Regions from separate parts of the Asanoa sp. NPDC049573 genome, predicted to be linked through region 3. Evidence: predicted binding sites of a transcription regulator. Region 3 holds the regulator's gene; each other region holds the start of a gene.
The links. The regulator HrcA, encoded in region 3, represses chaperone genes, less so after heat shock. The targets are predictions, from matches to a motif close to GGTTNGCACNCTCNNNNNGAGNGTGCNAACC.
Positions count from the first base shown of each region.

Region 1 (7,321 bases), on a different contig from region 3:
AGAGCACGATCGTCGCGCCCGGGGCCCGACCCAGCACCCGCTGGGTGAATCCCACAGTGTCCGGTCTGGTCACAGCTGTGTCCGCGAGCACCACATCGGCGGGACGCTCGGCTAGACGGAGCAATACCTCGGGCTCGGATACCGCAGTTCGCACGGCGCCGGCTACTCCGAGCCGGGCCGCGGCCGCATTGACGTTCTGAGCGGCCTGCGATGTCCGAACGCAAACGAGGACAGTTCGCACGGTGGTCCTCCTCTCCTCATAGAAGAGGACCACGGAGCACTGAGATCATTACGGCGTTTCAGCTGAAAGAACAGGAAAGTTCCGGACAGTTCGCCACGCCGAGGTGGTAGGTGCGCGCAACGAATCGATCAGGCACGTGTGAGTGGACAGCGCTCGGGGTAGTGACACCGCTAGTCCAGAACGGCGCGGAGGCGCGCGCGAAAGGAGGGGTGCCGATGTCCAACGTACGCAGGCTGCCCGGGCCCATCGACGAGCGTTGGGATTGGCAGCGGCTAGGCGCGTGCCGGGGTCGCGACAGTGCCCAGTTCTTCCATCCCGACGGGGAACGCGGCTCGTCCCGCAACCGGCGCGAGATGAAGGCCAAGTCGGTATGCGGCACCTGTCCCGTGCGCGCGCAGTGCGCCGCGCACGCCCTCTCGGTGCGCGAGCCCTATGGCGTCTGGGGCGGCTTCAGCGAATCCGAACGGCTCCGCCTGCTGGCCACCGGCTGGGAAGACCTGGCCGATCGCCGGCAGACCACGGTCGACGTCGAGCGCCTCGAGGCGCGACTCGGCCGGCCACACAAGTCAGCGGTCCCGGCCGCGGTCCGGCCCACCCCCGCGCCGCTCCAGCGCCGCGCCAGCTGACCAACCTTCTTGCGGTCCGGGACCCCGACGGGTCCCGGACCGCCGTTCATCCGACGGTGACCGCCACGTTGTGATAGCCGGTCGCGCCGTCGGGCAGCACGTCGGCCGGCTGCGAGGTCTGTGTCTCGCCGGTCTTGTCGGTGGCCCGCACCCGCAGCACGTGATCTCCGCCGGTCGCCTCCCACGTCCACGACCACTGGACCCAGGTGTCGTCGGAGACGGCGCGGGCGAGCATCGCCTCCTGCCAGGGCTCGTTGTCGACCTGCACCTCGACCTTGGCGATGCCGCGGTGCTGTGCCCAGGCCACGCCGGCCACGGTGACCGGGCCGGCGCGGAGCGCGGTGCGGCCGCGCGGTGTGTCGATCCGGGACTCGGTCTTGATCGGACCCTCCTGCGACCAGCCGCGCGGCACCCAGTAGGCGTCGTAGTCGGCGAAGCTGGTCACCTCGAGTTCGACCACCCACTTGGTCGCCGAGACATAGCCATACAGACCCGGCACGACCACGCGTACGGGAAATCCGTGTTCGATCGGCAGCGGAGCGCCGTTCATGCCGATGGCGAGCATCGCGTCGCGGCCGTCGCGCAACACCGCCGTCGGCGTGCCGCAGGTCCACCCGTCGGCCGACCGGCCCACCACCTGGTCCGCGCCGTCGAGCGGCTGCGCCTGGTCCAGCAGCGGTTTCAGGGGTACGCCGAGCCAGCGCGCGTTGCCGATCAGGTCGCCACCGACCTCGTTGGACACGCAGGCGAGGGTGACGTAGCGCTCGATCATCGGCCGGGCCAGCAGGTCGGCGTAGGTCAGCTCGATCTCGTTGCGGACCCGGCCGTGGATCCGCAGCTTCCACCCCGCCGGATCGACCTGCGGCACCACCAGCGCGGTGTCGATCCGGTAGAACTCGTCGTTGGGCGTCACGTACGCGGAGAGATCGGGCAGCCGCAGGTCGGCACCGGCCGGCACCTCGGGCCCGGGCGTGGCCGGGGCAGGCAGTTTCACCTCGGCCCTGGCGGTCGCGACGCTGCGCCGGGTCGACAGCAGTCGGCCGGCGAACCCGACCGCGACGGCACCCAGGATGATCAACGCGCCGCCGCGCAGGAACCGGCGCCGCCCCTCGACCGCCTCTTCCTCCTCGTGCACCGAGGGCGCGACCAGTTCGGTCACCTCGGCCGGGGCCAGCGGGCCGACCACCAGCAACCAGAGTGTGCCGCCGGCCGCGGCCGCGCCGAGCAACGCGGGCAGGGCCGCCGAGGGGCCGGCGTTCGGGCGGGTCAGCGCGGCGGCGACACCGACGGCCGCGAACAGCCCGATGCCGGCGAAGCCGACCGCGAGCCAGCGCACCGACAACGCCCCGATCACGGCGGCGAACAGCACGAGCAGCACGGCGGTGCCGACCAGCAGGGCGGTCTTGTCGTGGACGCCGAACATGGTGATCGCGAACTGCTTGAGCGTCTCTGGCACGTGGTCGACGACCACACCGCCGACCGCGACCAGCGGGGCGCTGCGCGACCCGGTCACGACGGCGACCACCTCGGCGAGACCGAGGGCGACGGCGGCGGCCGCGACCCCGGCGAGCGCGCCGAACTTCCACGACTTCCTCGTCACGGCAGCAAGTGTGATCCCTGCCGGCCGTGAACCGGTAACGGGAGGCGGTGAACGTAATGAAACGACAAGATCCGCGCGGCCCGGGGGCCGCGCGGATCTTGTTTTCGTTGCTGGCTCAGGCTCAGAAGCCCGGGCCGTGCTGGTGCCCGTGGCCGTGCCCGTTGCCGCCCTCGGCGGGCTGCGCCTTCTCCGGCTTCTCGACCACCAGGCTCTCGGTGGTGAGCAGCAGCCCGGCGATCGACGCGGCGTTGAGGACCGCGTTGCGGGTCACCTTCACCGGGTCGATGATGCCGGCCTTGGCCAGGTCGACGAAGGTGTCGTCGGCCGCGTTGAGGCCGTTGCCCCAGGCCAGCTCGCGCACCTTCTCGACGACGACGTAGCCGTCGTGGCCGGCGTTCTCGGCGATCCAGCGCAGCGGCTCGTTGAGCGCCTTGCGGACGATCGAGACACCGGTCTTCTGGTCGCCGGTCAGGCCCAGGTCGCCGTCGAGCACCGACGCGACCTGCACGAGAGCGGCGCCGCCACCGGGGACGGTGCCCTCTTCGACCGCGGCCTTGGTCGCGGCGATGGCGTCTTCGATGCGGTGCTTGCGCTCCTTGAGCTCCACCTCGGTGGCGCCGCCGGCCTTGATCACCGCGATGCCGCCGGACAGCTTGGCGAGCCGCTCGGCGAGCTTCTCCTTGTCCCAGTCGGAGTCGGAGGCCTCGATCTCCTTGCGGAGCTGCGAGACGCGCTCGGCGACCTCGGTCGCGTTGCCGGCGCCGTCGACGACGGTGGTGTTGTCCTTGTCGATGACGATCCGGCGGGCCGAACCGAGCTGGTCGAGGCCGACCTGGTCGAGCTTGTAGCCAAGCTCGGGGGCGATCACCTCGCCGCCGGTCAGGATCGCGATGTCCTGCAGCATCTGCTTGCGGCGGTCGCCGAAGCCCGGCGCCTTGACGGCGGCGATCTTCAGCGTCTTGCGCACCGCGTTGACCGCCAGCGTCGCGAGGGCCTGGCCCTCGACGTCTTCGGCGATCAGCAGCAGCGGCTTGCCGGCCTGCACGACCTTCTCGAGCAGCGGGAGCAGCTCTTCGACGGCTGAGATCTTCTGCGTGGTGATCAGGATGTAGGGCTCGTCGAGGACGGCCTCCTGCGACTCCGCGTCGGTCACGAAGTGCGGGGAGATGTAGCCCTTGTCGAACTGCAGGCCCTCGGTGATCTCCAGCTCGGTCGCCAGGGTCGAGCCTTCCTCGACGGTGATGACACCGTCACGGCCGACCCGCTCCATCGCCTCGGAGATCAGTTCGCCGATGGTGGCGTCCTGCGCCGAGATGGTGGCGACGTTGGCGATGGAGCCCTTGGTGTCGACATCGGCGGCCTTGCCGAGCAGCGCCTCGGAAATGGCGTTGGCGGCAGCGTCGATGCCGCGCTTGAGGTCGCTCGGGCTGGCGCCCGCGGCGACGTTGCGCAGGCCCTCGCGGACCATTGCCTGGGCCAGGACCGTCGCGGTGGTGGTGCCGTCACCAGCCACGTCGTTGGTCTTGGTCGCCACCTCCTTGACGAGCTGGGCACCCAGGTTCTCGTAGGGGTTGGTGAGCTCGATCTCCTTGGCGATGGTCACACCATCGTTGGTGATCGTCGGAGCGCCGAACTTCTTGTCGAGGACGACGTTGCGCCCGCGGGGGCCGAGAGTGACCTTGACCGTGTCCGCGAGGGCGTTGACGCCGTGCTCGAGAAGGTGCCGGGCGTCGTCCGAGAAGCTCAGGATCTTCGCCATTTAAGTCCCTTCACAGACACGATGCCCCGGCCCGGGAAGAACCGGTCCGGGGCATCGCGCACTTCAGCTTGATCAGTTACTTCTCGATGACCGCGAGGACGTCGCGGGCGGAGAGCACCAGGTACTCCTCGCCGGCGTACTTGACCTCGGTGCCGCCGTACTTCGAGTAGATCACCGTGTCGCCGACCTTGACGTCAACCGGAACGCGGTTGCCGTTGTCGTCGACCCGGCCGGGGCCGACGGCGATGACGGTGCCCTCTTGCGGCTTCTCCTTGGCGGTGTCGGGGATCACGATGCCCGACGCCGTGGTCGTCTCAGCCTCGTTGGCCTGGACGAGAATCCGGTCCTCGAGAGGCTTGATCGCAACCTTGGTCGCGGTAGTCACGGGCATACCCTCCTGGGGTATCAGGTTCGTAGCCGGCCGACTTTCCGGCCGGCGCCAATTTGCCTCATGCCACCAGGGCGGGTCCGTCGTCGCGGGTGCCGGGCCTGCCTGGCGTTGTTGGCACCCTCAGACCGAGAGTGCTAATCGCAGGTTATGCCGCGACTAGCACTCCGTCAAGGAGAGTGCCAGCGAGCCGCCACGGAAGAATGGGTCCGTGGACCTGCCTGCCCTGCGTACCCCCGCCGGTGTCGCGGCGCTCACCGCCGCGACCGACCTGGCCGGCGGCGACCCGCTGGCCGCGGCGGCCGCGCTGCGTTCCGCGGGCGTCCCGCCCGAACTGGCCGCCGCCGCGCTCACCCAGGCGGCCCTGCGCCGCCAGGCGGCCGGCAAGTTCGGCCCGGACGCCGCCGAGATGTTCTTCACCCGTGCCGGGCTGGAGCAGGCGACCCGTGCCGTGGTGGCCGGGCGGCGGGCCCGGCGGCTGGTCGCGGCCGGCGTGCGCACCCTGGCCGACCTCGGCTGCGGCATCGGCGCCGACGCGATCGCGGCCGCTCGGGCGGGTATCGAGGTGGTCGGTGTCGAGATCGACGCGACCACCGCGGCGGTCGCCGCCGCGAACGCCGAGGCGGCCGGGGTCGCCGACCGCTTCCGGGTGGTACGCGGCGACGCGACCGGCTTCGACACCGGCGGTTTCGACGCGGTGTTCTGCGACCCGGCCCGCCGGTCGACCGGTGGCCGCCGGGTGTTCGACCCGTCGGCCTATTCGCCGTCGTGGGACTTCGTGGCCGGGCTGGCGGAGCGGACCGAGCGGCTCGCGGTCAAGGTCGCACCCGGGTTCGACCACGCGCTGGCGCCGGTCGGCGCCGAGACCGAGTTGGTCAGCGTCGACCGGGAGGTGGTCGAGGCGACCCTGTGGTGCGGCGCGCTGGCGGCGGTGCCGCGCCGGGCGACCGTGCTGCGGGCCGGCGTCGCGGCCGAGCTGACCGGTTCCGGGACGGTCGCCGCGCCGGTCGGCCCGGTCGGCGACTACCTCTACGACCCGGACGGCGCGGTGGTCCGGGCCGGGCTGGTCGCCGAGTTCGCGGCGACGGTCGACGGCCGGCTGGGTGACCCGACGATCGCCTACGTGTGGGCTTCGGAGGCCGCGCCGACCACGTTCGGCCGCTGTTTCGCGGTGACCGACGTGCTGCCGTTCTCGCTCAAGCGGTTGCGCGCCGAACTGCGGGCCCGCGACGTGGGCACGGTCGAGATCCTCAAGCGCGGCTCCGCCCTGGATCCAGCCAGGTTCCGCCGCGACCTGCGGCTGTCCGGCAGCGCCTCGACCTCGCTGTTGCTGACCCGGGTGGCCGGTGCGCAGGTAGCCGTCCTGGCCCAACCGGTGGCCCGATAGCCTCAAGGGGTGGCCAAGCCAGCCCGGGGAACGCCCGCAACCGTGGTGCTGACCCGCGAGAAGGTCCCGTTCACCACGCACCCCTACGACGTCGACCCGAAGACGCCCGCGTACGGCGAGGCGGTCGCGGCGGCGCTCCGCATCGACCCGCCGAGGGTTTTCAAGACGCTGGTCGCGACCGTCGACGGCCAACTCGGCGTCGGCATCGTCCCGGTGGCCCGGTCGCTCGACCTGAAGGCGCTGGCCGCGACGCTGGGCGCCAAACGGGCGATGATGGCCGAGCCCGCGGCGGCCGAACGCGCGACCGGCTATGTCACCGGCGGCATCTCGCCGCTCGGGCAGCGCTCGCGGCTGCCGGTCGTGCTCGACGACTCGGCGCTGGCGTTCGAGACCATCTTCGTGTCGGCCGGCAAACGCGGCCTCCAACTCGAACTCTCGCCGGCCGACCTCGTGCACCTCACCGACGCCGCCGTCGCACCGATCGCCACCAGCTGAGGAAGGGCGCCTTGCGTATAGGAAGGGGCCCTTGTCGACGAGCGCGGGCCCGGCAGCCGCAGCCGCCGGGCCCGTGTCGTGCGTCCGGCTAGACCCGGCCGGTGGACCGGGCGCGGCGCCGCGAGATCGCGTCGACGCTTGCCGCCACCAGGAGGACCAGGCCGGTCACCATGTAGACGACGCTGGAGGGCTGGTTGAGCAGGCCCATGCCGTTGATGATGATCGCGATCACGAAGCCACCCAGGATGGCGTCGACGATCCGGCCCTTGCCGCCGAAGAGGCTGGTGCCGCCGATGACGGCCGCACCCACCGCGTAGAGCAGGGTGGACGCGCCGCCCGTTGACGGCGAGATGGAGTTGTCACGGCTGGCGAGCATGATGCCGCCGACCGCGGCCAACGTCGAGGCGATCATGAAGCAGGCCAGCTTGACCAGCCCCACGTTGATGCCGGCGCGCCGGGCCGCCTCGGCGTTGCCGCCGACCGCGTAGACGTGTCGGCCGAACGACGTCTTGGTGAGCAGGAAGGTCAGGCCGACCAGCAGCACCAGCAGGACCGCCACCACGATCGGGACGCCCTTGATCGACGTCACGGCCGCGTTGCGGCTGCGCTCGGTGCTCAGCCAATAGGTGACCAGGCCGAGCAGCACCGCCAACGAGATGATTTTGGCGAGGGTCACCTGGATCGACTCGTAGGTCAGGCCGCCGGCCCGTCGCTTCGCGCCGCGGCGCAGCGCGATCAGGGCGTATCCGCCGACCACCAACGCGAACAACGCCCAGCCCAGCCAGATCGGCATGTCGTTGTTGTTGATCGCCCGCAGCGTCTCGT
Region 1 is NZ_JBFAPI010000003.1:307,310-314,630, reverse strand. Features, by position in the region: gene AB0J74_RS08470 (helix-turn-helix transcriptional regulator) at 1-241, opposite strand, end outside; gene AB0J74_RS08465 (WhiB family transcriptional regulator) at 457-867, shown strand; gene AB0J74_RS08460 (molybdopterin-dependent oxidoreductase) at 914-2,467, opposite strand; gene groL (chaperonin GroEL) at 2,589-4,226, opposite strand; gene groES (co-chaperone GroES) at 4,303-4,617, opposite strand; gene AB0J74_RS08445 (methyltransferase domain-containing protein) at 4,826-6,001, shown strand; gene ybaK (Cys-tRNA(Pro) deacylase) at 6,011-6,496, shown strand; gene AB0J74_RS08435 (ABC transporter permease) at 6,585-7,321, opposite strand, start outside.
Region 1: a site for HrcA is predicted at 4,727-4,757, ahead of groES (co-chaperone GroES). Genes of this name have one in related genera too.

Region 2 (7,321 bases), on a different contig from region 3:
CCCACGTCCAGCTCGTCGACAAGCCGGGCTTCCTCGTGCAGACCCTGCTCGCCCTGCTGATCGACGCGCCCGGGCGGGCGGCGACGCTGCCGGTCACCGACGAGCCGCGCTGGCGCCGTTTCCTGGTCTCGGCCAACGCCCTGATGCGCACGCGCGAACCGCTGGACCCGACCGCGGCCGACGCGCTCTTCTGGTCGATCGACGACCTGCGCCGCACCGGTGTCCCGGCGGCCGCCGACGAGACGCTGGCCCTGCTCGGCAAGGCCCGGGCCCGGGCCGACGAGTTCCGCGACCGGGTGCGCGCCGACCCGCCCGCGTTCGCGCCGGTCGACCTGCTGGCACCCGCGATCGTGCACGCGGTCGCCCACTGGGGCCCGGTGCGGATCGTGCACGACTTCCAGAGCACGCTCACCCCGACCCGGGTGGCCTGGCTCCAGGCCGCCGCACCCGACCTGGCCGGGCTGACCCTGGTCGACTCCGCCGACGACCCGAGAGTGCAGGTCGCCGACATCGTCGCCGGCACGGTGCGGGTGATCGCCGGCCGTGACGACCCGGAGTTGACCGCGCTGGCGGCCAGCTACACCTGAGCCGCCGCGGCCCGGGCCATCGCGCCCTGGTAGATCGGCCCCTGCGTGTAGCGACTGGGCAGCGCCGCCAGCGCCGATCGGATCGCGCGCACCGACAGGCCCGCGGTGAAGCCCTCGATCGGCAGGCCGAGCCCGCCGTAGAGCCGCCGCGCCCAGCCGGGGAGCAGACCGAGCGCGGTCGAGGCGATCCCGAGGTAGGCCAGCCGCGGCCCGCCCAACTCCAGGCCCAGCCGCAGCGCGGGGTTGAGCTTCCACGGCACCGGCGGCGCGGTCAGGAACACCAGCGCCTCGGCCGAGTCCTTCGTGACCTTCAGAACCGGGCGCATCGACTCGTAGTAGTCGGCGACCTCGGCCGCCGACGCCGGAACGGTCGACGGGTCGAGCCCGGCGAGTGCGGCCACCCGGCGCTGCTCCCAGTAATAGGTGTCGACCTCGGCGTCGGTCAGCGGCACCCCGGACCGCTTGGCCGTCGTGATGAACGACTCGACCTCGGTCACGTGCACCCAGCGCAGCAACTCCGGTTCGTCGATCCGGAACTCCTCCCCGGTGAACGGGTCACGAGCGCGCATCCGGGCGTGGATGCCGCGCAGCCGGCGGCCGGCCTCCACCGCCTCCTCGGTCGTGCCGTAGACCGCGGTGGCGACGTAGATCGACGTGCGGACCAGCCGGCCCCACGGGTCGTCCTTGTAGTGCGAGTTCTGCGCCACCCCGGCCATCGCCCTGGGGTGCAGGGCCTGCAGGTACAGGGAACGGAGACCGCCGACGAACAGGATCGGCTCGGCATGCACCCGCCAGGTCACCGTGCCCGGTCCGAAAAGCCCCAGATCCGTCATGGGATCTAGCCTGCCACGCCTCAGTCGTCGGTGGCTTTGCGCTCCTGGCACGCCGGGCAGAGGCCCCAGAAGGTCACTTCCGCCTCGTCGACCACGAACCCGCCGGCGCCGACCGGGTCGAGGCAGGGCGCCGAACCGGTCGCGCAGTCGACGTCGGCGATCGCGCCGCAGGCCCGGCAGACCACGTGGTGGTGGTTGTCGCCGGCCCGGGCCTCGAACCGGGCGGGGCTGCCGGCCGGCTCGATCCGCCGGGCCAGGCCGGCTCGGGACAGCGCGCCGAGCACGTCGTAGACCGCTTGCGTGGAGACCGAGTCGAGCCGCGCGCGGACCGCCGTCGCGATCTCGTCGACCTCGAGGTGGCCGCCGCCGGCCAGGACCTCGAGCACGGCGATCCGCGGGCGGGTGACCCGCATGCCGCGGGATCGCAGCAGCACCGCTTCCCGCTCCCCCGCCGTCTCGGACATGGCGCAATGGAAGCACGCAGCCTGGAAACGTTCAAGATAGGACCAGTTCATCCGCACGACAGCGACGATTTGGCGACGCGGTGAACCGAACCCCGCCCACCCCACGTGTCCCCGTCGTAAGGACTCTTCAGCGACGGGGACCGGCCGTACGCTGTCCAAGATATTGAAATAGGAGGCCCGCGTGCTGAACCAGATCCTGGGCATACCGGCCCACCCCCTGATCATCCACGCGGCCGTGGTCTTCATCCCATTGCTCTGTCTCGCCGCGGTGGTCTACGCGCTGGTTCCCAAGGTCCGCGGCCAAATCGGCTGGGCCACGCTCGCCCTCGCGGTGATCGCACCGCTCGCGGCCTGGTTCGCGATGGAGTCCGGCGAGGACCTGCGCGACCGGCTCGTCGCCGCCGGCTTCTCCGCCGAGATTCTCGACAAGGTCAACCAGCACCAGAGCTACGGCGACCGCACCTGGTGGTTCACCCTCGCCCTCGGCGTCGTGACGCTCGTCATGCTCTTCATCACCAGCGGCAGCCGGCGGGTCCCCCACGTTCCGGTCTGGACCAACCTGGCGTTCAGCATCGTGATCATCGCGCTCGCCGTGGCGACCGCCATCTACGTCTTCCTCACCGGCGACAGCGGTGCGCACGCGGTCTGGGAAGGCGCGGTCCCCTAGAACAGCACTCGTGAGCAGAGCAGGCAACTGAGGACGACCATCACGGCGGCCGCGACCAGCGCGACGCCGTAGGTCAGCGTCCGGGCCTCCTTCTCCTGGGCCTCGACCTTGTCGAAGTCCTGCGGGGCGAGTTGGCGAGGCGGCGGCGGCTGCACATAGGTGGGCGGCCGCCACCCGGCCGGCGGCGGGTCCGTCGGTGGCGGGCCCGCATAACCGGCCGGGGGTACGCGACCAGGCGGTGTTGTCTGCCCGGGCTCGGCGCCGGCGTCGGGGCGCCGCCAAAGGTCAGCGTTCTGGTCGTCGTACGTCACGGCCACCGACGCTACCGAACGCGCGGGTAGGCTGCCTGCGTGAACCGCGTGGAACCGCCAGTAACACCCGACGACGAGCGTCCCGTCGACCTCACCGGCGACGAGTTCCTGCTGCCCGACCAGACGGCCGACGACACCGACCGCGGCTGGGGTGAGCAGTCAGACAGCAACGACGCGCGGCTGTGGGAAGACGTCCCGCCCCACTGGAGTTGACGTTGTAGCTGGACGAACGCCGCTCCGTGCCGCACTATTAGCACTCGGATAGGCTGAGTGCCAGCCCCACCGCACCCACCGCGCCAGATCCGGAGGAAGCCGTGCCGACCTACCAGTACGCCTGCACCGAGTGCGGACACCAGCTCGAGGCCGTCCAGTCGTTCGCCGACGCGCCGCTGAGCGTCTGCCCCGAGTGCGAGGGTCGCCTGCGTAAGGTCTTCAACTCGGTCGGCATCGTGTTCAAGGGGTCCGGCTTCTACCGCACCGACTCGCGCAACGGCGCCAACGGCGGCGACACCAAGGTCAAGTCCGAGTCCAAGTCCGACAGCAAGTCGGAGTCGAAGACCGAGACCAAGACCGAGTCGAAGCCGAAGTCCGAGCCGGCCAAGGCCGCGAGCAGCACGCCCTCCTCCTCGGCCAGCTAGAGCCAGGCCAGCCCGCCGGCCGGGGTGATCACCCCGGTCACCCGCTGGTCGTGTGCCGCGTCCGGCACCTGGTCGACCACCTCTCCGTCGTGCAGCAGCGCCACGATCGGCACGCCGCCCGGCACCCGGGCCAGCGCCCGGTCATACGAGCCACCACCGCGCCCGAGTCGCAACCCGCGCCGGTCGACCGCCACCGCCGGGGTCACGATCAGGTCGGCGGTCGCGATCGCCGACCGCCCGAGGCGCTCCCCGGGTGGCTCCCGGAGGCCGCGCCGGGCCGGGACGAACATTCCCGCGTACGCGGCCCAGTCGAGGTCGTTGTCCGGGCGCAACACCGGTAGCAACAACTCCGCTTCTTCGGTCAACGCGTCCCGCAAGACGTCCGGCAGGTCGGCGCCGCCCGGCTCGCCTGCCATCGGCACGTAGCCGCAGACCAGCCGCGGTGCGCTCGCGCGGACCAGGTCGGCGACCGCGGCGGTCACCCGGGCGGCGGCGGCGACGAGCGCTTCGCCGGGCAGGGCGCGGCGGCGGGCGAGCAGTTCCGCCCGCATGTCAGCCTTAGTCACCCCACGATGCGATAAATCCGGCACGCAACACTCCCGACCCTCACCCGGTTAGACCCCTGGGGGCCAAGCCGAGTCTGGCAGGCCGAAGGGGGAGTCGTGACGTTGCGCGGGCGGCTGACCGCCGCGTTCCTGGCCGTCGTGCTGGGACCGGTGCTGCTCGGCGCGCTCTTCGTCGGCGGCACCGTGACCGCCGTCGGCCGCGACCGCGCGGTGGACCGGCTGGGTGTCGCGGCCACCTCGGTGCGCACGTCGGTCAGCTCGCTCTGCCTCCAACTGCAGGCCGCCGCCGACGCGGTCGCGGTGACCGCCGACCCGGCCCGGCGGACCGACATCGCCAGCCAGGTGGTGGCCCGCGGGCTCGCCTCCGGGGTGGTGGTCGAGGGCGCCGACGGCATACCGGTGCTGCGCACGCCGGGCTCCCCCGCGCGCCCGTGGGCCGACTGCTCCCGACCCGCCTCGTCCGCCGGCCCGTTCCTGGGCCTGGCCGTCGGGATCGAGACGCGCGACGCGACCGGCGCGCGGCTCGGCGTCATCTGGGCGACCCACGACCTGGACGCCACCACGATCGGCCGGCTCGGCGGGGCCACCGGCACGGCCGTGACCCTGCTGCAGGGTGGGTCCGCGGTGCACAGCACCGAGTCGCCGGCCGCGCTCGCCGACGTGGTCGCCGCCGCCGCCTCGGTACGCGGTGACGCCGTGGCCGAGACCGCCGGCGGCCGGTTCGTCCGCCGGGTCGGCCCCGCGCCCGGCCAGCCGCTGCCGCTGGTGCTCTCCGTGCCCGCCGGCGAGCCGCAGGGCCTCTACGCGTTGCTGGTCGCGGCCGTGGTGCTGGCCGGCCTGTTCGCGGTCGGCGCCGCCTGGTGGCTGGCCCGCACGACGACCCGGCCGCTGGCCGAACTCGCCGGCGCGGCCGACCGGGCGGCCGGCGGCGACCTGGCCGCGCGGGTGCCGGTGCGCGGGCGCGACGAGGTCGGCCGGTTGGCGGTCGCGTTCAACCGGATGACCCGGGAGACACAGGCCTACGTGCGGGCCCTGACGACCAGCCGGGACCAACTCCGCGGCAACCTGGCGGTGCTCGGCGACACCCTGTCCAGCACGCACGACCTGCAGCGGATCCTCCAGGTGATCCTGGAGACGGCGCGGGCCGCGACCGGCGCCAGCGGCGGAGTGGTGCTGTTGCTCGATCCGGCGACCGGCACGCTGGTCGGCGAGTGCGGGCTGGCGGTCGATGTCGCCGGCCGGCGGGTGCCGGTCGGCGAGGGGCTGCTCGGCTGGGTGGCCGCGACCGGGGTACCGCTCCGCGGCCGGGTCGACCGCGACGGGCCGCCGCTGTCGCCGTTCGAGCCCCGCTGCCGCACCTATGTCGCTGTGCCGTTCAACGTCGCCGGCCCGGTCGCCGAGGCGGTGCCGGTGCCCGGCGTGCAGCCGCCCGAGCCGCCGACCGCGTCCGGCGTGCTGGCCCTCTACGACCGGCTGGGCAGCGACGAGTTCGACGACGCCGACCTCATCACGCTGCGCACGTTCGCCGGGCAGGCCGCGGTCGCCGTCGACAACGTACGCGTGCACCAGGAGGCGCAGCGGCTGTCGTTGACCGACCCGTTGACCGGGCTGTGGAACTACCGCTACCTGCGCGAGTCGATCCGGCGTGAGGTGGAGCGGGCCAGCCGGTTCGGCCGGATGCTGGCCGTGCTCGCCCTCGACCTCGACCGGTTCAAAGAGGTCAACGACACCTACGGGCACGCGGCCGGCGACACGGTGCTGTTCGAGTTCGCCGGCCGGATCCGCGGCGTGGTGCGCGAGGTCGACCTGGCGTTCCGGCAGGGTGGCGAGGAGTTCGTGGTGCTGTTGCCGGAGACCGACGCCGACGGTGCCGCGACCGTCGCACAGCGGCTCGGCGCCGCCGTCCGCGACCATCCCATCGAGGTCGAGGGCACCGGCGGCATCGAGGTGACCGTCTCCATCGGAATCGCGGTGTTCCCGAGCCACGCGACCACCGTGCAGGGGGTGCTGGACGCCGCCGACGACGCGCTCTACGCCGCGAAGGCGGCCGGTCGCGACGGCTACCGGACGGCGCCGGGCGAGCGGTCGGCGATGGCCGAGATAAAGGTGGCCGCCGGTGCCGTGCCGCCCGACGACGACCTGCCCCGGGCCGGCGGCGCGAGCACGATACGACCTGCTGGCGGCGCGTCAAGCGGGACGCAGCCACCGCGACAGACGAGGGGCGGATAGTCTCGCGGAATGTCGGACGTGCCAGCGACCCCGCGACCGCCCTCCAACTCGACCGAGCCGCGCCAGCGGGCGGTGAAGGCGGTGATTCCGGCCGCCGGTCTCGCCACCCGATTCCTGCCCGCCACCAAGGCGGTGCCCAAGGAGCTCCTGCCGGTGGTCGACCGGCCGGTCCTGCAATACATCGTCGAAGAGGCGGCCGCCGCTGGCATCACCGACATCCTGTTGGTCACCGGCCGAGGCAAGACGTCGATGGTCGACCACTTCGACCGGCAGCCCTACCTGGAGAGCCGGCTCGAGGAGAAGGGCGACGCCGAACGCCTGGCGGCCGTGCGCAGGCCCGCCGAGCTGGCCGAGATCTACACCTGCCGGCAGGGCGAGCCGCTCGGCCTCGGGCACGCGGTCGGCATGGGTGACTCACACGTCGGCGACGCGCCGTTCGCGGTGCTGCTCGGCGACGAGTTCGTCGACGAGTCCGAGCCGCTGCTGCCGGCGATGCTCGACCTGCAGGCCCAGACCGGCGGCATCGTGCTGGCGTTCCTCGAGGTGCCGCGCGAGGAGGTCAAGCGCTACGGCATCGCGTCGGTGGCGCCGGCCGAGGAGGGCCTGGTGCCCGGCGCCGAGGTGGTCAAGGTGACCGGGCTGGTCGAGAAGCCGGCGCCGGAAGACGCGCCGAGCAACCTCGCCGTGCTGGGCCGCTACGTGCTGCCCGGGAAGATCTTCGAGACGATCCGGCAGACCAAGCCCGGCCGAGGCGGCGAGATCCAGCTCACCGACGCGATGCAGACCTTGCTCGACGACGGCACGCCGGTGCACGGCATCATCTACCGCGGCACCCGCTACGACACCGGGATGCCGCTCGGCTATCTGCAGGCGGTCGTGCAGATCGCATGCCAGCGCGACGACCTGGGCCCGGCGTTCCGTTCCTGGCTCGAAGAGTTCGTCCGAGCGGGAGGAGTCGGCTCATGACGCAGACGGCCGACGCGGCGGATCTCGCCGCCCGAGAGCTGACCCCGCTGGCCGACTACC
Region 2 is NZ_JBFAPI010000002.1:396,646-403,966, forward strand. Features, by position in the region: gene AB0J74_RS05380 (hypothetical protein) at 1-587, shown strand, start outside; gene AB0J74_RS05385 (oxygenase MpaB family protein) at 578-1,420, opposite strand; gene AB0J74_RS05390 (Fur family transcriptional regulator) at 1,441-1,884, opposite strand; gene AB0J74_RS05395 (DUF2231 domain-containing protein) at 2,066-2,551, shown strand; gene AB0J74_RS05400 (translation initiation factor 2) at 2,548-2,862, opposite strand; gene AB0J74_RS05405 (hypothetical protein) at 2,902-3,075, shown strand; gene AB0J74_RS05410 (FmdB family zinc ribbon protein) at 3,177-3,500, shown strand; gene AB0J74_RS05415 (5-formyltetrahydrofolate cyclo-ligase) at 3,497-4,051, opposite strand; gene AB0J74_RS05420 (diguanylate cyclase) at 4,163-6,295, shown strand; gene AB0J74_RS05425 (UTP--glucose-1-phosphate uridylyltransferase) at 6,305-7,261, shown strand; gene glp (gephyrin-like molybdotransferase Glp) at 7,258-7,321, shown strand, end outside.
Region 2: a site for HrcA is predicted at 3,111-3,141, ahead of AB0J74_RS05410 (FmdB family zinc ribbon protein). Genes of this name have one in related genera too.

Region 3 (7,321 bases):
GCCGCCGCGTTCGGCCCGCCAGCGGGCCACCGAGCGGGCGGCCGCCCACGGCACGATCTCGTCGACGCCGACCTCGGTCATCGCCTGCACGGCCAGCTCGCCCCGGTCGCCCTTGGCGATGCCCTGCACGACGACGAGGCGCGGGTCGGGCGGCGGCTCGTACGCCCGGGATCGGATCGTCACGGTCAGCGCGTTGCGGCCGGCGGCGGTGACCACCGCCGCCGCCGTGCCACCGCGGCCGTCGGCGAGCAGCAGCTCCTCGCCCGCGCCGATCCGTTGCACGGTGGCCGCGTGCCGCCCCTCCGGGCCGTCGAGCAGCAACTCGTCGCCCTCGGGTAGCGCGTCGACGAGGAAGAGCGGCCGGCTCAACCGTCAGTGCCCGTTGAACGCGTCGCGCATCCGGGAGAAGAAGCCGCCCTGCTTGGTCAGCTCGGCCACCTCTTCGCCGCGGGACCGGGAGAACTCGCGGAGGGCCTTCTCCTGGTCGCCCGACAGCTTGGTCGGGGTGCGCACGTCGAGGTGCACGTAGAGGTCGCCACGCCCGGCGCCGCGCAGGTGCGGCACGCCCCGGGCGCGCAGCCGCAGCGTCGAGTTGGGCTGCGTGCCCGGCTTGACGTCGACCGTCTCCTCGCTGTCGAGCGTCTTGATCGTCAGCCGGGTGCCCAGCGCGGCCGCCGTCATCGGCACCGTCACCCGGCAGTGCAGGTCGTCACCCTTGCGGGAGTAGACGTCGTGCGGCCGCTCGTGGATCTCGACGTAGAGGTCACCGGCGGTGCCGCCGCCCGGGCCGACCTCGCCCTGCTGGGCCAGGCGGATCCGCATGCCGTCTTCGACGCCGGCCGGGATCTTCACGGTCAGCGAGCGGCGGGTGCGGACCCGGCCGTCGCCGGCGCAGGTCGGGCAGGCGTGCGGGATGACCGTGCCGTAGCCCTGGCAGACCGTGCAGGGCCGGGACGAGACGACCTGGCCGAGGAAGGTGCGCTGGACCGACTGGACCTCGCCACGGCCGCCACAGGTCTCACAGGTGGCCAGGTGGGTGCCGGCCGCGGTGCCGGCGCCGGCACAGGTGGTGCAGAGCACCGCGGTGTCGACGGTGATCGGCGCCTCGACGCCGAACGCGGTCTCCAGCAGGTCGAGCTCGAGCCGCAGGATCGCGTCGGCGCCCGGCCGGGTGCGCGGCCGCGGGCCGCGGGCGCCGGCGCCGGCGGCGCCGAAGAACGCGTCCATGATGTCCTGGAAGCCGACGAACGGCCCGGCACCGCCGGGACCGCCGCCCGGCCCGCCGCCACCCGGGGCGAGCGGGTCGCCGCCCAGGTCGACAATCTGCCGCTTCTGGTCGTCGGAGAGGACCTCGTAGGCCGCGTTGATCTCTTTGAACTTCTCCGCGGCGGCGGGATCCGGGTTGACGTCGGGGTGGAACTGACGAGCCAGCTTCCGGTAGGCGCGCTTGATCTCGTCGTCGCTGGCATCTCGGGCCACGCCGAGAATCCCGTAGTAATCCCTGGCCACTGTGTTCTGAGTCCTCATAGTCGTCTCGCTTGTGCCGGCCGCCGATGATCAGGTGGGGGGTGGGTGTCAGTTCTGGGCCAGCAGCTCGCCTACGTAGCGTGCCACGGCGCGCACGGTGGCGATGGTGCCGGGGTAGTCCATCCGGGTCGGTCCGAGCACACCCAGCCCGCCGACGACGGTAACCCCTGGCCCGTACCCGGTGCTCACGATCGAGGCCGACCGCAGGTTGTCGATCTCGTTCTCGTCACCGATCCGGACCCGGGTGATCGGCTCGACCTCACCGATCAGCTTGAGCAGGATGACCTCTTCCTCGAGCGCTTCGAGTATCGGACGCAGCGAACCCGAGAAGTCGAGCAGGCCGCCCCGGGTCAGGTTGGCTGTGCCGGCGAGCGCCACGCGTTCCTCGTGCCGCTCCACCAGTGTCTCCAGCAACACCGTGGAGAGCGCGACGGTGGCCGCCCGCAGCTCGGGCGCGGACTCTTCGACCAACGACTGCACCAGCGGCGGAGTGTCGGAGAGCTTGCAACCGCAGAGCTTCTCGTTGGTCAGCCGGCGCAGCGTGGTGACCTGGCTCTCGTCGAGCGGCGCGGGCAGCTCGACGAGGCGCTGCTCGACCCGGCCGGTGTTGGCGATCATGACCACCATCAGCCGGGTGGTGGAGATCGGCACCAGCTCCAGGTGGCGCACCGACGACCGGGCCAGGCTCGGGTATTGCACGACCGCGACCTGGCGGGTGAGCTGCGCGAGCAGGCGCACGGTGCGGTGCACGACGTCGTCGAGGTCGACCGCGCCCACCAGGAACCGCTCGATCGCGCGACGCTCGGCCGGGCTCAGCGGCTTGACCGTCGAGAGCCGGTCGACGAAGAGCCGGTAGCCGCGGTCGGTGGGCACCCGGCCGGCACTGGTGTGCGGCTGCCGGATGTAGCCCTCCTCCTCGAGCACGGCCATGTCGTTTCGCACCGTCGCCGGGGAAACGCCCAGCTGGTGACGCTCGACCAGCGCCTTGCTGCCGACCGGTTCCTGGGTTGACACGTAGTCTTCGACGATCGCTCGCAACACGTCGAGCTTGCGGTCATCGAGAGCCATGCGTCACCCCCTCCAGCCTCCTGGCACTCGACTGTAGCGAGTGCCAGTCTACGACGCACCGGTCCACCAAGCGATGATCGCTGTTTGCCGTGGCCAAGCTGTCCAGAACAAGTCACAACTCGCATCTGGCGCGCGTTGATCGATACCCCTACGGTGTCGGGCATGACTGAGCCGCCCCGGCCACCCGGTGAGGGTTACCCGGATCCCAACGCCGCGCCCCCGCCCACCTCGGGTGGCGGCGCCTACCCGCCGCCCACTTCCGGTGGCGGTGCCTACCCACCCGCCGGTGGCTACCCGCCGCCGGGTGGCTACCCGCCGCCGCAGCAGGGAGGCTATCCGCCGCAGGGCGGTGGCTACCCGCCCCAGCAGGGCGGCTACTACGGCGGCGCCGCCCCGTCGGGCTACGCCAACAGTGACGAGAAGACCTGGGCGCTGATCGCGCACTTCGGCGGCGCCCTCGGTGCGTTCGTCAGCCTCGGTGTGCTCGGCTTCGTCGGCCCGCTGATCGCCTACCTGGCGAAGGGCCAGCAGTCGCCGACCGTGCGGGCACACGCCCTCACGGCGCTCAACTTCCAACTGCTCTGGTCGATCATCGCGTTCGTGCTGGTCTTCGTGAGCTGGTGCCTGCTGTTCATCCCGAGCGTGATCGTCCTGGTCATCCAGGTGATCTTCGGAATCATCGCGGGCGTCAAGGCCAACGAGGGTCAGGTCTACCGCTACCCGATGAGCGTCAACATGATCAAGTAAGACCCGCGGTCGCGCGCTCTGCTCGGCTCAGATCGCTAGCCGAGCAGGTCGCGCACCACGGCGTCGGCGAGCAGCCGGCCGCGGAAGGTCAACACCGCTTGTCCGTCGCCGGCGATCGTCAGCAGCCCGTCGGCCCGGGCCCGTTCCGCGGCGGCCCGGCCGGCCGGGTCGAGCACGTCCAGCGGCAGCCCACTGGCCAGCCGCGTCCGCAGCATGACCTCTTCCGTGTGCCGGTCCTCGGCGGTGAGCACCTCCCGGCCGGCCCCCGGCGACACGCCGTCGGCCAGCCGCTGCGCGTACCCGGCGGGGTGCTTGACGTTCCACCAGCGCACGCCGCCGACGTGGCTGTGCGCGCCCGGCCCGACGCCCCACCAGTCGCCGCCGGTCCAGTAGAGCAGGTTGTGCCGGCACCGCCCGGCCTCGGTGGTGGCCCAGTTCGACACCTCGTACCAGCCGAAGCCGGCCGCGGTCAGGGTCTGCTCGGCGGCCAGGTAGCGGTCGGCGGCGACGTCGTCGGAGGGCTGCGGCAGTTCGCCGCGGCGGATCCGGGCGGCCAGCCGGGTGCCGTCCTCGACGATCAGGCTGTAGGCGCTGACGTGGTCGACGCCGGCACCGATCGCGGCGGCCAGCGAGGCGGCGAAGTCGTCGGCCGTCTCGCCCGGCGTTCCGTAGATCAGGTCGAGGTTGACGTGGTCGAAGCCGGCTTCCCGGGCCTCGGTCGCGGCCTGCGCCGCCCGGCCCGGCGAGTGCCTGCGGTCGAGCACCCGCAACACGCCCGGCGCGACCGACTGCATGCCCAGCGAGACCCGGGTGTAGCCGGCCGACCGCAGCGCCCGCAGGCTGGCCGGTGTCACCGACTCGGGGTTGGCCTCGGTGGTCACCTCGACGTCGGCCGCGAGCCCCCAGGTCTTGTCGATCGCCGCCAGGATCCGGGCCAGGTCGTCGGTGGGCAGCAGGGTCGGCGTGCCGCCGCCGACGAAGACGGTGTCGACGGCCGGCGCCGCTCCCAGCGTCCGGGCCGCGAGTTCGAGTTCGGCCAGCACCGTGTCGGCGTAGCCCTCGGGCCGCCAGCCCGGCAGGTCACCAGGTGCGTAGGTGTTGAAGTCGCAGTAGCCGCAGCGGCTGGCGCAGAACGGCACGTGCACGTAGACGCCGAAGCCGCGCGCGCCGACCGCGCGCAGGGCCGACGCGGGCAACGCGCCGTCCGACGGCATCGGTTCGCCGTCGGGAAGAGGACCGGGCATGCGACTAGTGTGCGCCACATGACATCCGGGGATCCTCTCGTACGGGTCGAGACCGACCGCGGCGTGGCCACCCTCACGCTGGACAGCCCGCACAACCGCAACGCGCTGTCGACGCCGCTGATGACCGAGCTGACCGCCGCGCTGGCGACGGCCACGGCCGACCCCGCGGTGCGGGTGGTGGTGCTCTCGCACACCGGCCCGGTGTTCTGCTCGGGTGCCGACCTGAAAGAGACCGCGACGGCGTACGCCTCGGGAAAGGTCCCGGTCGGAATGCTCGGCGACGTGCTCGCGACGGTGGTCGAGTGCCCGAAGCCGGTCGTCGCCCGGGTCGGCGGCCCGGCCCGGGCCGGCGGGCTGGGGCTGATCGCCGCGGCCGACATCGCGATCTGCGCGACCGAGGCGACGTTCGCGTTCACCGAGGTGCGCCTCGGCGTGATCCCGGCGGTCATCTCGGCCACCGTGCTGAGCCGGCTGCACCCGCGGGCGGCCCAGGCGCTCTACCTGACCGGCGAGGTGTTCGACGGCATCCGCGCGGTCGAGGTCGGCCTGGTCACCGCGGCCGTCGGGGTCGAGGAGCTGGACGCGACGGTCCGCTCCTACTGCGCGGCGCTGGTGCGCGGCGCGCCGAACGCGCTGGCGGGCACGAAGGAGCTGTTGGTGCGCGCCTCGCTGCCCTCGGTCCGGGAGGACGCGGCCGAACTGGCTGCCCGCTCGATCGGCTATTTCCTGTCCGAGGAGGGCCGCGAGGGCGTGGCCGCGTTCCGGGAAAAGCGCGACCCCTCGTGGGTCCCGGCCCGATGACGTTCCGCACGGTCGCCCCGCCGTCGTAACCTGTGCGACAAGGAGGTGGCGGGTGCGAGGTCGTGGGCCTGTTGTCGGCATTGTCGCGATCTTCCTGATCGCGGCTTTCGCTGTCTTTCTGAGCTCTCGCGACTTCAAGACGCCGAAGATCAGCCTGCCGTCGCCGACCCGTGACTGCACGGTGCGGTCCGGCGACGACAGCCCACCGGTCACCCTCGACGCGGCACAGATGGCCAACGCCGCCACGATCACGGCGGTCGGCGTACGCCGGAAAATCCCGGAACGCGGCGTGGTGGTCGCCCTGGCGACGGCATTGCAGGAGTCGAAGCTGGAGAACCTGGCCGGCGGCGACCGTGACTCGCTCGGCCTGTTCCAGCAGCGGCCCAGCCAGGGATGGGGCACGCCGGAGCAGATCCGCGACCCGCGCTACTCGGCCAACAAGTTCTACGCGAGCCTCAAGAAGGTGCGCGGCTGGCAGGAGATGCGGGTGACCGAGGCGGCCCAGCGGGTGCAGCGGTCGGCCTACCCGGAGGCCTACGAGAAGTGGGCCGACGAGGCCGGGGTGCTGGCGGCGGCGCTGCTCGGCCGGGCCACCTCGGCGGTGGCCTGCCAGGTGCCGGGCGAGCCCCTGATGCGCGGCACGGCGGCGTCGACGTCGCTGGCCAAGGTGCTCACCCTCGACTGGGGCAAGGTCGAAACCGTGCCGGCGGCGGGCGGCTTCGCGGTCGCCGCGACCGACGCGACGGCGGGCTGGCGCTACGCGCACTGGCTCGTCTCCCACGCCACCGACCACGGCGTCAAGACCGTCCGCTTCGCGGGGATGGAATGGTCCGCCGACGGCGGTCGGTGGTCCCCCGTCGAAGGCGCCGGCGCCGCCCTGGTCCAGGCCGAGGTCTTCGCCGACGTCTGACCGGCCGGCTGACGCCTGACCGTGAACCGCCCGATCGTCCGAGACTGAGTTTTATCTCACTTTCTGTATGATCTTGTGTCTGACTTGTTGGCATTTAGGGCGACCTAACATCGCCCGGTGTAGTGATGCCCCTCCATATCGTGCCGATCCGCCGATCGCCGTCGATCTTCGGCCGAACGGAGTCTTTCCGGGACAACAACTGCCTCTAGCATCGCCGGGGTGCGCGAAATCCCTTCGGGTTCCTGCGCCGCATCCGGGGCCGCCCGCGGCCCGAACGACGGTCGAGTGACGGCCCTGGCGACGTCACGAGGAGGAATGCACGTGTTCGACTACGGAGGCCGCACAGGCTACGAGCCGATCAGCGAGGTCGACCGGAAGGAGTTCCACGAGCAGGGCTTCATGCTCCTGCGCAACGTCCTGACCGAAGACCACCGGGCCGCGCTGGAAGCCGCCGTCGACCGGGTCTACGCCGAGGAGAAGGCCGCCGGCAACACCACCAAGGACGGCACCCTGCACCTGCTCGGCTTCCTCGACCGTGACGAGCTGTTCGGCGAGCTGCTGACCCACCCGATCGCCTTCCCCTACATGTGGGGCCTGGCCGGCTGGAACATCTACACGCACCACAACCACCTCGACGTGACGCCGCCGGCGCTCGAGCCGGAGAAGCCCTACTGGGGCTGGCACCAGGACGGCTACCGGCAGAACTCCGACCCGGAGACGATGGACCCCAACCTCCCGCGGCCGATGTTCTCGCTGAAGGTGGCCTACGTCCTGTCCGACCTGTCGGAGAAGGGCCGCGGCGCGACCAAGGTCATCCCGGGTAGCCACCTGTGGAACTCGCTCCCCCGCCCGGCCGACCTGACCGTGCAGAACCCGGATCCCGAGGGCACCGTCGAGATCACCGCCAACCCCGGCGACGCGTTCATCTTCGACCGCCGCCAGTGGCACTCCCGCTCGACGAACCTGTCCAACATCACGCGGAAGATGCTGTTCGTCGGCTACACCTACCGGTGGATCCGCCCGC
Region 3 is NZ_JBFAPI010000005.1:196,544-203,864, reverse strand. Features, by position in the region: gene AB0J74_RS13895 (16S rRNA (uracil(1498)-N(3))-methyltransferase) at 1-369, opposite strand, end outside; gene dnaJ (molecular chaperone DnaJ) at 373-1,509, opposite strand; gene hrcA (heat-inducible transcriptional repressor HrcA) at 1,576-2,595, opposite strand; gene AB0J74_RS13880 (DUF4870 domain-containing protein) at 2,758-3,342, shown strand; gene hemW (radical SAM family heme chaperone HemW) at 3,378-4,586, opposite strand; gene AB0J74_RS13870 (enoyl-CoA hydratase family protein) at 4,605-5,387, shown strand; gene AB0J74_RS13865 (hypothetical protein) at 5,440-6,297, shown strand; gene AB0J74_RS13860 (phytanoyl-CoA dioxygenase family protein) at 6,619-7,321, shown strand, end outside.

Region 4 (7,321 bases), on a different contig from region 3:
CGTGGGCACCGCCGTACTCCCGTCGGCGCCGGTTACCCACCCGGCGTTCGCCGAGGCCGTGGTCCGCACCCCGACGGTGGTCGCCCTGACCGCCGCCGACGCGCAGACTTATGGTCGCGAATGGTTCGGCCCGATCACGTTCGTCATCGCGACCGACTCGACCGAGGCGAGCATCGACATCTTCCGCTCAACGGTCCTGTCCAAGGGCGCCCTGACGGCCGCGGTCTACTCCACGGACGAGGCCGTCCTCTCGGCGGTCGAGTCGGCGTCACTGGACGCGGGCGTGCATCTGAGCTGCAACCTGACCGGCGGCGTGTTCGTCAACCAGTCGGCCGCGTTCTCCGACTTCCACGCGACAGGCGCGAACCCGGCGGCAAACGCCGCGCTGACCGACGGTGCCTACGTCAGCAACCGCTTCCGCATCGTCCAGTCCCGCCGCCACACGGCCTGACCTTCAGGCGACCCGCCCCCGGGCCGGGCGTCCAACACGACGCCCGGCCGGTCCGCGCGCCCGGCTGCCTCATCGGGCGTGTCCCGCCGCGCCGGTATGTCTGTTCGCGGCGTACATGTTTTCGCATGTGGCTACACGCGAAAACATGTACGGCTCGCGGAGCCCCGTGCCGACCCGGTGTTGTCAGGCCGCCGACACGAGGTCGGACGCGCGCGTCGCATTCCTCATGTGAGCCATGGCCATGCGGCGTGCGGGGCGTCCGCACTCACCTGCCGGAAGGCCCGGTCAGGCCCGGCGGCGCATCTGCAGTTCGGTCATGGCGGCGGTGGTGGGGTGGGGAAGGCGTACGCCGGTGTCGACGAAGCCGACCCGCTCATAGGCGCGGACCGCCCGGTCGTTGCCGACCACGACCTCCAGCATCAGGTCCGGGCGGCCGGCCGCGCGCGACCAGGCGCTCACCGCCGCCGTCAACGCCGAGATCAGGCCCTTGCCGCGCCAGGCCGGCGTGACGTACACCGCGAAGATCACCGTTACGCCGGGCTCGTCGGCGATCGCGGTGCCGCCGGCGTGTGCGACCACCCTGTCGTCGACGACGGCGATGAACTGGGCCACCCGGTCGCCGGTGGAGTTCTCGGCGATGCGGGCCGCGTACTCGGCGTGCGGGCGGGCCGCGGCCTGGGCCAGGGTCTCCAGGAACGCCAGCGGGGAGTCGGCGAGCATCTCCAGGCGCAGCGCGCGGGTGCGGGCCGCGTCGGCCGGGCGGACCCGGCGGACCTCGACGGACGCGGGCAGGCGGCGGGAGTCCAAGGCCGCGGTCATCTGGCGCTCACGTAGACCCAGGCCTGGGCGCCCGACACCAACGGCAGCAACTCGCGGCGGTAGTCGTCGACCTCGTAGCCGTCGGCGGCGACCAACTCCGCGTCCGTGATGTCGAAAACCATGCCGGCGACCTCGTCGACCGGGTTGCCGGTCGGTGCGACCACGGGGTGCTGTGCGGTGCCGCTCAGCGCGACCACCGCGGCGTCGGTGATCTCCAGCAGGGTCATCCGGTAGCCGGGCAGCGCGTCCTCGCGGCCGTGCAGTTCCCGGCCGAAGTTGGCGCGCTGGACCGCCGGGTCGCGCAGGGTGCCGTAGGAGAAGAGCAGGGGCATGGGTGCGATCCTGCCGGGCCGCCGAGCCGACCGCGGCGTCAGGGGGACGGCGACGCCAGGCGGGTCGAGGGGGCCAGCAACTGGGCGCCGACCGTCTGGCAGGTGGCGGCGCCGTAGTCGAAGCCCAGGCTGCCCGGATAACGCACCAGCACGCCGATCGCCCACTGATCGGAGACCGCCAGGCATGCCATGTGCCAAAGGCCGTCCTCGTCGCGAAGCAGCCAGCCGTTCTTGATCGCTACTTCCGACGCGGCCGGTTCCGGTAAGGCGCGGCGGACACCGAAATCGCCGGTTCCGCGTACGCCGCGCATCTCCGATAGAAGCCATGGAGTCCAGCGTTCGCCCGCCGCGCGCCCGTCGGCAATGCATGATGCAAGGCGCACAGTGTCGCGGGCCGAGATCAGCGTGTTGCTCCAGTTGTTCTCGTGCGCCTGGCTGTCGGTGAGGCCGCATATTTCGATCATGCGCAGGATCGAGTCCCGGCCGCCGGCCAACTCGTAGACCGCGATCGCCGCCGCGTTGTCGCTGTCGCGGATCATGACGGTCAGCTGGCCCAAACGAAAACCCGAAGGCTCTTCGCCTTTCTCTGCGGAAAGTCGCAAATAATCCGCGGCCAACCACGCCTTCACCATCGACATCGTGTCGCTCGGTTCGGCCATGTTCGGCGACCCCGTGATGCGCCCGTTCTGCCGGTCGAGAAGGGCCCAGGACAGAAACCCGTCCACGGGTACGTCGACCGCCCCGACCCGCAGCGCGTGCGGCCGGGCCCGGTCGGCGCCGGGCGACGGTCGTTTCGCCGCGGCGACCGTGACCTGCTGCTTCGGCGTCACGTAGTAAACCGCGACCGCCGCCGCGGCGGTGATCAGCAGGACGGCCGCCAGGACCGGGAGCGCGTTCCGCCGGTGGGACCGGTGCCGGCCGGGCTGCGCGCCGTGTCTGCCTCGCAACACGTTCGGTTAACGAGCGAGCGGTCTGTCCGGGCGCTCAGGGTGTCCATTTTGGGGTAGTGCGCGGTCGTCACTCCTCGTGTACCTTACGATTTCGGCCGCAATGTTCGAGGGCTCACCTACACCCGCGAATGGGCGGTCTTGGACCGGCAGGCGCATCAAAGGTTAGGAAGTGCACCGTGGCACAGGGCACCGTCAAGTGGTTCAACAGTGAAAAGGGCTACGGTTTCATCGCGGTCGATGGGGGCCAGGACGTGTTCGTCCACTTCTCCGCGATCGAGATGGACGGCTACAAGTCTCTCGACGACGGCCAGCGCGTCGAGTTCGAGATCGCGCAGGGTCAGAAGGGCCCGCAGGCGGAGCAGGTTCGCCTAATCGCTTGAGCGAAGTCAAGCCGGGCACCCCACCCGGGTCCTCGACGACCTAGCGCCGATCCCGCTAACGGGGTCGGCGCTGCTCTGTCTTTACATCAGTGCACTTCCCATCTATTCGCGACTTTGCGCATTGCGGACAGCGATGCCTTTCAACCATTGACGAGTCATAAAACGCCACACCGGGTACGAGCGGCGCCGCCATGATCATCTAGGCCGCGCCGCGCCCGCCCGCGGGGCCGACTCGCTTGCACTCGCCTGGTCCGAGTGCTAAACAAGTCATTGGCACTCGCCAACCGTGAGTGCCAATGGTCGGGGCGGTGAGGCCACCGCCGGTGCCCTACAGAGACGGGCGCGGCATGGGGCCGGTCGTCGCGGGCTATCCGGCCCGGCCGGCGGACGTCACTGTCGCCAGGTAGTGACGTCCGAAGGTGCGTACAACAGGCGGTTCTCCGTGGCCGACCAGGCTGCGGCGACCGTGAGTGTCCAGGAGGACAACGCCGTATGGCCAAGATCATTGCGTTCGACGAGGAGGCGCGCCGCGGCCTCGAGCGGGGTATGAACACCCTCGCCGACGCCGTAAAGGTGACGCTCGGCCCCAAGGGCCGCAACGTCGTGCTCGAGAAGAAGTGGGGCGCTCCCACCATCACCAACGATGGTGTGAGCATCGCCAAGGAGATCGAGCTCGAGGACCCCTACGAGAAGATCGGCGCTGAGCTGGTCAAGGAGGTCGCCAAGAAGACCGACGACGTGGCCGGTGACGGCACGACGACGGCGACCGTCCTCGCCCAGGCGCTGGTCCGCGAGGGCCTGCGCAACGTCGCCGCCGGCGCGAACCCGATGGCCCTGAAGCGGGGCATCGAGGCCGCCGTCGCGCGCGTCGCGGAGGAGTTGGCCAAGATCGCCAAGGACGTCGAGACGAAGGAGCAGATCGCCTCCACCGCCTCGATCTCCGCCGGTGACACCAGCGTCGGCGAGATCATCGCCGAGGCGATGGACAAGGTCGGCAAGGAAGGCGTCATCACTGTCGAGGAGAGCAACACCTTCGGCCTCGAGCTCGAGCTCACCGAGGGCATGCGCTTCGACAAGGGCTACATCGCGCCTTACTTCTGGACCGACCCGGAGCGTATGGAGGCCGTCCTCGACGACCCCTACATCCTGATCGTCAACAGCAAGATCTCGTCGGTCAAGGACCTGCTCCCGATCCTCGAGAAGGTCATGCAGGGCGGCAAGCCGCTGCTGGTCATCGCCGAGGACGTCGAGGGCGAGGCCCTGGCCACCCTGATCGTCAACAAGGTCCGTGGCACCTTCAAGTCCGTCGCCGTCAAGGCCCCGGGCTTCGGTGACCGCCGCAAGGCCATGCTGACCGACATCGCGATCCTGACCGGTGGCCAGGTCGTGAGCGAGGAGCTGGGCCTCAAGCTCGAGGCCGTCGGCCTCGACATGCTGGGCCACGCTCGCAAGGTCGTGGTGACCAAGGACGAGACCACCATCGTCGACGGTGGTGGCGACCAGGAGCAGATCCAGGGTCGGGTCAACCAGATCCGTGCCGAGATCGAGAAGAGCGACTCCGACTACGACCGCGAGAAGCTGCAGGAGCGCCTGGCCAAGCTGGCCGGCGGTGTTGCGGTCATCAAGGTCGGCGCGGCCACCGAGGTCGAGCTCAAGGAGCGCAAGCACCGCATCGAAGACGCGGTCCGCAACGCGAAGGCCGCCGTCGAAGAGGGCATCGTCCCCGGTGGTGGCGTCGCGCTGGTGCAGGCCGGCAAGACCGCCTTCGACAAGCTCGACCTGGTCGGCGACGAGGCGACCGGTGCGCAGATCGTCAAGATCGCGCTCGACGCCCCGCTGCGTCAGATCGCCGTCAACGCCGGCCTCGAGGGTGGCGTCGTCGTGGAGAAGGTCCGCAACCTGGAGACCAACCACGGCCTCAACGCCGCGACCGGTGACTACGTCGACCTGCTCAAGGCCGGCATCATCGACCCGGCCAAGGTGACCCGTTCGGCGCTGCAGAACGCGTCGTCGATCGCGGCCCTGTTCCTCACCACCGAGGCTGTGGTGGCGGACAAGCCGGAGAAGGAGAAGGCCCCGGCTGCGCCGGGCGGCGGTGACATGGACTTCTAAGTCCATCGAGCACAACCACGAAAGGGCGGTCCGCGCGAGCGGGCCGCCCTTTCGGCTCTCCGGCCTACCGCCGGCGCTGGTTCCGGCGCTTGTCCGCCCGGCTCGTCAGGGACCGCACCGGAAGATCAACACCAAGATCGTCCGCAAGGTCACCCGGAAGCTCGGCAGCGAGGTCGCCGTCTGAACCGCCGGGAAGTCGGGCGGCGAGGTCGTTCGGAAGGTCGTCCGCCGCGGGCCGGTCGCCGGACGTGCCGGGACCGGAGGGCTCCGCGGTCGGCTCGTCTTCGAGGGTCATGCCGGCACGTTAGGGGTTGGCATGCCATCCCGCCGGGGAATCGCGACACAATGCACCGCGCGAGCTACATATCTTCCAGCTCCGGGCCCTTGGTCGCGGCGGCCGTGCTGATCAGCACCACCGGGCGCAGCCCACCGGTGCCGACCGAGCGCGCCTCCACCGGGGCCGCGACCCGATGGTCCTCCTCAGGGGACAGCGCATCCATCGTGCAGTGGAAATGCGTACCAAACACGCTAAATACGCATCATAGTTGCCGGCGGTAGAGGAAGAAGACCCGCTCGATCCGTGCCCCGGAGTTCGCCGAATAGAACGGGACCGGCCCGACCCAGCCGATCTGCGCCGAGGAAAGACCGGCGGAGTGCTGCTCCTGCAGGCACCGCCGCAACAGCACGCCGCCGACACCGAGCCCCCGGGCCGCCGCGGCGGTGCCCATCGGCCCGAAATACGACGGCCGCGAGGACCCCCAGCACGCGAAGCCGAGCACCGAACCATCGCGCACCGCGAAGTGGATGCCGGCCGACTCGCTGATCTCCGCACCCCACCCGAGCCCGAAGTGCTCCTGCGCGAACTCCACGAGCCCGGGCACGTCGGCGGTTACCGCCCGGCGCACCGCCACCCCGGCCGCGGCGAGCCGCGCCTCCGCCGGCGCCGTCGACTCCAGCGCCAGCGAGCCGGGCGTCAGGTCGGCCGTCATGTTCCACGCCACCGACTCGCGCGCGTACCCGCTCGCCTCCGCCAGGCACACGGCCGGCGTGTAGCGCACGTCGATGCCCGGCCACGCGTACACCGGCGCGTTTCCGACCAGCGCCACCGCGCGGGCGCCGAACCCGGCCAGCGCCGACTCGACGCGGGCCAGCAGCGCGCGGCCGATACCGTGCCGCCGGTGGTCGGGATGCACCGCGATCAGGTCGACGTGCCCGACCGAGGGGTCGCGGAAGCCGGTCGACCCGAGCACGACGCCGACCACGTCAGACCCGGAAAGAGCGACCCATCCGGTGGTACGCCGTTCGCCGGCCGAACCCGGAAGCGGGCCGGGATGCCGCAGCCGCCCGACGATGACCTCGGCCTCGGCGGCGTCGTCCGCGAGGTCCAGCGCGACCTGGCACAGCGCCACGACGCCAGGGACGAGGTCGGGGCTCAGCGAAGCGAGCTCGTAGGGATGATCCACGAGCGGAGGCTACCCGGCCGCCGCCAGCGCCGCCGATGCGTCGACCAGCCCGGCGCCGGCCGCCTGGGCCGGCGTGCACGGCCCGACGTCGCCGACCTGCACCGGAGCGGCCGTGCTGCGCAGGATCTCCCGGGTCTTGGCGACATCGCCGACCAGCGCGGGCCGCGCCGACCACAGCAGCGCCACCACGCCCGCGACGTGCGGCCCGGCCATCGAGGTCCCGGTCAGCGCGCCGTAGCGCCCACCGGGCAGCGCCGAGACCACGTCGACCCCGGGCGCCACCAGGTCGGGCTTGTCCGGCCCGCGGCTGGAGTGGTCGGCCAGCGTGCCGGACGAGTCGACCGAACCAACCGTGAACGTCTCGGCGTAGGTCGCCGGCGGGTCGGTGACCGAGCCGCAGGTCGGGCCGGTGTTGCCGGCCGAGGCGACGACGAAGATGCCGGCCGCGTCGAGGGCGTGCACCGCCGGCTCCAGCGCGCGCCGGTCGCAGCCCTCGATCCGCGGGCAACCCCAGGAGTTCGTGAGCACCTGCGGGGCGCGCGCCGGCCGGCCCGCCGTGAACGGGTCGCCGCCGGCCGGGAACGGGGCCAGCATGAACTGCAGGCAGTCGAGATAGCGGGCGGGGTTGCCCATGTTGCGGGCCAGGTTGACGCAACCGACCCACTGCGCGCCCGGCGCCACCCCGACTCCGGCGCCGACCGCGGTGGCGAGCGTGTGTGTGCCGTGGAAGCCGGCGTCGGTCGGCGCCGTCGTGCCGTTCCACGGGTCGAACCACGAGTCGTCGCCGCCGCGGAAGCCGGGCGCCAGCGCCGGG
Region 4 is NZ_JBFAPI010000002.1:563,322-570,642, reverse strand. Features, by position in the region: gene paaN (phenylacetic acid degradation protein PaaN) at 1-451, shown strand, start outside; gene AB0J74_RS06315 (GNAT family N-acetyltransferase) at 737-1,270, opposite strand; gene AB0J74_RS06310 (gamma-glutamylcyclotransferase family protein) at 1,267-1,602, opposite strand; gene AB0J74_RS06305 (serine hydrolase) at 1,641-2,432, opposite strand; gene AB0J74_RS06300 (cold-shock protein) at 2,729-2,932, shown strand; gene groL (chaperonin GroEL) at 3,425-5,044, shown strand; gene AB0J74_RS06290 (hypothetical protein) at 5,109-5,339, opposite strand; gene AB0J74_RS06285 (hypothetical protein) at 5,404-5,571, opposite strand; gene AB0J74_RS06280 (GNAT family N-acetyltransferase) at 5,584-6,507, opposite strand; gene AB0J74_RS06275 (S8 family serine peptidase) at 6,517-7,321, opposite strand, start outside.
Region 4: a site for HrcA is predicted at 3,201-3,231, ahead of groL (chaperonin GroEL). Genes of this name have one in related genera too.